One region of the Idiomarina sp. UBA3176 genome, then DNA from elsewhere that is predicted to be linked to it. Evidence: predicted binding sites of a transcription regulator. Region 1 holds the regulator's gene; each other region holds the start of a gene.

Region 1 (2,273 bases):
AGAATTGTTCGGCGCCAAGTACGCAAACGTACAACCGCATTCCGGTTCTCAAGCCAACACCGCTGCCTTTATGGCAATGATGGAAGCCGGCGATACCTTTCTTGGTATGAGCCTGGCTCACGGCGGTCACTTAACACACGGCTCTGGTGTGAACTTTTCGGGCAAACTTTACAATGCGGTTTCATACGGTCTGGATGAATCCACCGGTGAAATTGACTATGCCGAAGTTGAAAAGCTGGCGCTGGAACATAAACCGAAAGTTATCGTCGCAGGTTTCTCTGCGTACTCAGGCATTGTTGACTGGGCAAAATTCCGTGAAATTGCCGATAAAGTTGATGCTTATTTAATGGTTGATATGGCGCACGTAGCGGGTCTGGTTGCTGCCGGCGTTTATCCGAATCCTGTACCTTATGCTCATGTTGTCACTACCACTACGCACAAAACTCTGGCGGGTCCTCGTGGCGGTTTGATTATTTCCGGCAGCGATGATGAAAAGTTACACAAGAAGTTAAATAGTGCGGTATTCCCGGGTAATCAGGGTGGGCCGCTGTGTCACGTAATCGCGGGTAAAGCGGTGGCTTTTCAGGAGGCGCTGCAGCCAGAATTTAAAGACTACCAAAAGCAGGTGTTAGTGAACGCCAATGCCATGGTAAAAACCATGCAGGCGCGCGGTTACAAAATTGTGTCGAACGGCACTCAGAATCATTTATTCCTGGTCGACCTTATCGACAAAGATATTACTGGCAAAGACGCTGATGCGGCTTTAGGTAACGCGTTCATTACCGTAAACAAAAATGCGGTTCCTAATGACCCGCGCTCACCTTTTGTCACTTCAGGTCTGCGTTTAGGCACGCCGGCAATTACTCGCCGCGGCTTTAAAGAAGCTGAGGCTGAGCAGGTCGCCAACTGGATTTGCGACGTGCTGGATGACATTGCTGACGAAAGCAAAATTAATGAAGTTCGCGAGCAAGTAAAAGCGTTATGCGCTAAGTTTCCGGTTTACGGTTAATTGCGATCAGTTGTAGAGCGCACATAAAGGAGTCAGGCAATGCATTGTCCATTTTGCGGCACACAGGATACTAAGGTTATCGATTCGCGATTGGTTGCGGATGGTGCCTCGGTTCGTCGCCGGCGTGAATGTAATCATTGCAAGGAACGCTTTACAACCTTTGAGACCGCTGAGCTGGTCATGCCGCGGGTTATCAAAACTGATGGTTCCCGCGAACCATTTAACGAAGATAAACTCCGAAATGGATTGCTGAGAGCGCTGGAAAAGCGGCCTGTGAGTCTCGAGTTGATGGAGCAGGCTATTAACAAGATTAAATCCAGTATCCGGGCAACCGGTGAGCGTGAAATAAGCAGTAACTTCGTCGGCAGTCTGGTAATGGAAAATCTCAAGCAGATAGACAAGGTTGCTTACGTTCGTTTTGCTTCTGTTTATCGCTCGTTTGAGGACATTCGCGAATTTGGTGAAGAAATAGCGCGCCTTAATGACTGAGTTAAACCCGCAGTACTTTGACCATCAAATGATGCACCGTGCGTTAATGCTGGCACGGCGTGGGCTGATGACGACCCGGCCAAACCCTGCGGTGGGTTGCGTAATTACTTCTGATAATAAGGTTGTCGGCGAAGGCTGGCACCATCAGGCTGGCGAGCCTCACGCTGAAGTACATGCTTTGCGCTCGGCCGGGCAAAAAGCCAGGGGCGCAACGGCCTACGTCACGTTGGAGCCATGCAGTCATATAGGCCGTACGCCTCCTTGTTGCGATGCGTTAATTGAGGCCGGAGTAAAACGTGTTGTGGTTGCAATGCAGGATCCAAACCCACGGGTTAGCGGTAATGGTATTCAGCGTCTAAAAGCTGCTGGTATTTCTGTGGACGTCGGTGTACTGCAATCGGCTGCAGAGAGTCTGAATCCGGGGTTTATTTCCCGAATGACACGGCAACGCCCGTGGGTAACCCTAAAAATGGCAACCTCGCTAGACGCAAAAACGGCGTTGTCAGATGGCCGCAGTCAATGGATAACGTCCTCTGCCGCCCGCAGTGACGTGCAGTTTTTTCGGGCACAGGCCGATGCCATACTGAGTGGTGCTGCAACGATTCTGGCTGACGATCCTAAATTGACAGTGCGTGTTGACCAGTGGCCAAAATCAAGACCGCTGCCTGAGCCTTTAAAACAGCCGGTACGTATTATTATTGACAGTCAGCACAGGGTGAATGATGAGGCCAGAGTTTTTGACTCTCCGGCGCCGGTGTGGTTAGTGCGAACAACT
Region 2 (2,273 bases), on a different contig from region 1:
AACTCGACCGTGGCAACGGCTCCGGCAAACTGCGAGCTCACCGCAAAAACAAAGTTAACAAAGGTGCCGCAAAACGATTCCAGGTGCTTGGGTGCCTGAGATTCACCGCCCAGCTTGGTTAAGCCATCACGTAAGAACGGGTACATAGTGACCGAAACACAGTAAGGTTTAAGGCTGGTTTCGTCATGCACGTAAATTTCATGGTCTTCAATTTGACGAACGTATTCTTTTGCCAGCTCGTTACCAAAAAGCTCACTGATTTTATTGCTGACTTGCTTACGGTTAACCTGCACAAAAAAGTCTTTCATTAACTCGGCTTCAAGCGTTGCTATATTCTTTTGTGTGACATTGGCGTTGGCATCCATTTTCGAGCCATCGGCCGCGTTTTGAGCATGCAGATACTCGTGAATGAAATCGACTTTGCCAGTGACTTGTTCCTCGTTTAAGCGCAACATAATTATTCTCCTGTTTGAAACTTGCAGTTCAATAACTGCCGGGTCCGTAAATCATAAAAGCGTTGGTTGGTGGTTGGGCTTTCCAGCCCGCCCCGGGCAGCAATCCACGGCCCGGTTTTTAAGTAAGTCAGTTGTTCGCGAAGGGATATAGAGACGCTTTCATAGCCTGTATACAGGCAGGTCTCCAGCCTTTCGTTTCGTACTTGCTTTAATAGTTTCAGTAGTGCTGCGAGCTGCCATTCACCGCCAAGAAATAAAACACAGGTTATTAACCCACGGTATTTTTGCAGCTGCTGTGCCAGATGTTCCTGCGTTAAAGGCGACCCGCTTCCCACCGGCCAGCTATCCACACTGTGGCAGCCTTTACAGCCAACCGGACAGCCGGTAATGGTGTAGGCTAAGGCAACTTCTCCCGGCACTTCTTGCCAGACAACTTGCTCCGCACTGTAATGTAGGCTTGTAGGGGAAACTGGCATAAACCACCATATATTGTTATTAATTTAAAAATAATCACTACATATTGTGCTTCAGCATAGTTAAGTCTGTTTCGGGCGCATTGATCCCGCTCAAGATTTAAGCGAGAAGAAAGAAATGACAGGAGCCTTAAAGAGATACCCATTAAAGGGTAGAAATAACCTTTCGGGTATTTTTAACCATAAAAGTAAAAACAACCTAATAAACTTAAGTCATAAATACCCTTTTAAAATTAAATTCCTTATTTATCAATAAATTAAAATATGGCCTCAATATTGCAATTAGATGAATGCATAGCGAATTAATAAAAATTCTCTGCTCATAAATCTATGGAGTAACAATATGAAGCTGTTCAGCATCAAGGAGGTCAATTATGGCCGGTTATCGTAAGCTTTGGTGGACGTTAATTGCGGTTCTCGCAATTACCTTTGGACTTTTAGGGTATTTTGGAACGGAAGTTTACCGGGAAGCTCCGCCTATTCCGGATAAGTTCATGAGTACCAATGGCAAAGTCATTGCAACCGAAGAGTCTGTTTTAGACGGGCAAACCGCCTGGCAGTCTGTTGGTGGCATGCAACTGGGTTCAATTTGGGGGCACGGTGCTTATCAGGCGCCCGACTGGACAGCTGACTGGCTACACCGCGAACTTCTGGCCTGGCTGGACATTCGCGCCAACGAAGTCTTTGGTAAACCCTACGAACAGCTAGCGGGCTCGCAGCAAAACCAACTAGAGTACGAGCTAAAAGAAGAGTATCGGACCAATACTTACGATAAAGCTTCAGATACCGTTATTCTGAGCGAACGACGCATTCAGGCCATTGAGCAAACCGGCGAGTATTACTCAAAACTGTTTAGCGATGATCCGGAGCTACGCCCTACCCGCGTTAACTACGCCATGAAAGAAAATACGCTTCCTTCAGAAGCACGTCGTGCGGTAATGAACGACTTTTTCTTCTGGACAGCATGGGCCGCGTCGACAGAACGTTTTGACTCAGATATTACTTATACCAACAACTGGCCACATGAAACCTTGATAGATAACGTGCCTAGCGCGGAAAATATTATCTGGTCAATTGTCAGTGTTATTCTCTTAATTGCCGGTGTTGGCTTCTTAATCTGGGCATGGGCGTTTTTACGTCAACACGACGAAGAAGACCCTGTTGCTCCAGAGCATGACCCCATAGCCAAAATTAAGCTCACGCCGTCACAAAAAGCCTTAGGTAAATACCTGTTTATTGTGGTTGCGTTGTTCTCGCTACAAGTTTTACTGGGTGGCTTAACCGCACACTACACAGTCGAAGGACAGGAATTCTACGGCATTAATATTTCAGAGTGGTTCCCCTA
Region 3 (2,273 bases), on a different contig from region 1:
GCGAACAATACGAACGCCCTGCTATTACGGCTGAGGTGTTTACGCCAGTCGCGTCGCATGGCTCCAGAGGTATGCTGCAGCTAGCTTTTGCCAATGAGTACAGCGACATGGAAGCCGAACTCAGGCACGCTTTTCTCAGTGCTTATAAACAAAATATAGCCACTCATACGCAACCCTACCCTGGGGTTTTGGAGCTACTTGCCGTGCTGCAGCGTGAATCTATTCAAGTTGCTATAGTCACCAATAAGCCAGAGCGCCTAACCCAACAATTATTGCCTCACTTCCCGGAGTTTGAAGCTATTCGTGTGGTCGTAAGCGGTGATACCTTAAGCGTAGCAAAGCCTTCGCCGGAACCTTTATTCTATGCGGCTGAAAAGCTGGGAATAGAACCTGCCGACTGTCTTTATGTCGGAGATGCGGAACGGGATATCGAAGCTGGTCGCAATGCCGGCATGGTTACTGTGCTTGCTGAATATGGTTATATTAGCAATGAGGATCAGCCGCAACGCTGGCAAGCCGACTATCATATCGCCTCACCACTGGAGTTACTGAAGTTACTAGCTATTGATAATTCTTGATCTATAAACATCTTTTAAAAGATCAAAAAAATATATAGCAAGATTACCAGCGCAAACTCACGCCAAACAAAGGCTGACAAAAAATCAAGATTTCTAAATCAAAATTATTCCTGTTTTTGCCCGTAAATTTACTTGATCGAAGTGGCAGTTAGACCTAGCATACTCTTCATTCCCAAGACACTAGATATTGTGTAAATATCGCCCTGTACAACTAATAAGCACAATATCTTGTGGCTACAAACATATAACAAAAAGCTAAGAGTCGGCGCAAAATGAACGAGCAACTTTATGTCACTAAACGCAGCGGCGAACGCGAACCGCTAAACCTCGATAAAATTCACCGGGTTATCATGTGGGCCGCTGAAGGTCTTAACAATGTTTCAGCTTCTCAGGTCGAAATCAAGTCTCACATTCAGTTTTACGACGGTATTAAAACCGAAGATATCCACGAGACCATCATCAAAGCTGCAGCTGATTTAATTTCAGAAGAAGCGCCCGACTATCAATATATGGCTGCGCGTCTGGCTATTTTTCACTTGCGCAAACGGGCCTACGGTAAGTTTGAGCCACCGCGTCTTTACGACCAGGTCAAAAAGATGGTTGCAGAGCATCGCTACGATGAGCACCTGCTGGAAGACTATACTGAAGCAGAATTTGACCAGATGGACGAAATTCTGGATCACTGGCGTGACATGAACTTCTCGTACGCGGCCGTTAAACAGCTAGAGAACAAATATCTGGTTCAAAACCGGGTTACCGGCGACATCTATGAAAGCGCTCAGTTCTTATACATTCTGGTAGCGGCTTGTTTGTTTGCCAACTACCCGAAAAGCACTCGTATGGACTACGTTAAACGTTTCTACGACGCCGCTTCTGAATTCAAAATCTCGCTACCAACACCTATTATGTCGGGTGTGCGCACGCCTACGCGTCAGTTCAGCTCCTGCGTTCTGATTGAAGCCGGCGATAGTCTCGATTCTATTAATGCCACTTCAAGCGCCATCGTAAAATACGTATCGCAGCGTGCCGGTATTGGCATTAACGCAGGGCGTATTCGCGCTCTGGGCAGCCCGATCCGTAACGGTGAAGCCTTCCACACAGGTTGTATTCCGTTCTATAAATATTTCCAGACAGCGGTAAAAAGCTGTTCGCAAGGTGGTGTTCGTGGTGGCGCCGCTACCCTGTTCTACCCGCTTTGGCATCTGGAAGTTGAAAGCTTATTGGTACTGAAAAACAACCGCGGTGTTGAAGAAAACCGGGTTCGCCATCTGGATTACGGTGTGCAGTTTAACCGCACCATGTACCAGCGTCTGATTAAAGACGATTACATTACCTTGTTCAGCCCGTCGGATGTGCCAGGCCTTTACGACGCATTCTTTGAAGATCAGGACGAATTTGAGCGTTTGTACCTTCAGTACGAGCAGGATGAAAGCATCCGCAAAAAACGTATTAAAGCCATTGAGTTGTTTGGTTTGTTTATGCAGGAACGCGCCAGTACTGGCCGTATCTACGTACAAAACGTTGACCACTGCAACACGCACAGCCCGTTCGATTCTAAAGTTGCTCCTATTCGTCAGAGCAACCTGTGTCTTGAAATTGCGTTACCAACTAAGCCTCTAAGTCATGTGAACGACGAAGAAGGTGAAATTGCCCTTTGTACGCTGTCGGCCTTTAACTTAGGCAAAATTGAAAACC

The links. Region 1 encodes NrdR, which represses ribonucleotide reductase genes. Its sites were predicted from a motif close to AAACACNANATNTNGTGTTT; they were not measured.
Region 2: nrdG (anaerobic ribonucleoside-triphosphate reductase activating protein) is a predicted target of NrdR. The motif match lies at 964-983, and genes of this name have one in related genera.
Region 3: nrdA (class 1a ribonucleoside-diphosphate reductase subunit alpha) is a predicted target of NrdR. The motif match lies at 795-814, and genes of this name have one in related genera.

The regions. Positions count from the first base shown of each region.
Region 1 is NZ_DEXU01000017.1:71,877-74,149, reverse strand. Features, by position in the region: gene glyA (serine hydroxymethyltransferase) at 1-1,009, shown strand, start outside; gene nrdR (transcriptional regulator NrdR) at 1,049-1,498, shown strand; gene ribD (bifunctional diaminohydroxyphosphoribosylaminopyrimidine deaminase/5-amino-6-(5-phosphoribosylamino)uracil reductase RibD) at 1,491-2,273, shown strand, end outside.
Region 2 is NZ_DEXU01000020.1:29,636-31,908, reverse strand. Features, by position in the region: gene nrdD (anaerobic ribonucleoside-triphosphate reductase) at 1-455, opposite strand, end outside; gene nrdG (anaerobic ribonucleoside-triphosphate reductase activating protein) at 458-931, opposite strand; gene B2U97_RS08125 (nitric-oxide reductase large subunit) at 1,303-2,273, shown strand, end outside.
Region 3 is NZ_DEXU01000023.1:372,588-374,860, forward strand. Features, by position in the region: gene B2U97_RS11375 (HAD family hydrolase) at 1-578, shown strand, start outside; gene nrdA (class 1a ribonucleoside-diphosphate reductase subunit alpha) at 851-2,273, shown strand, end outside.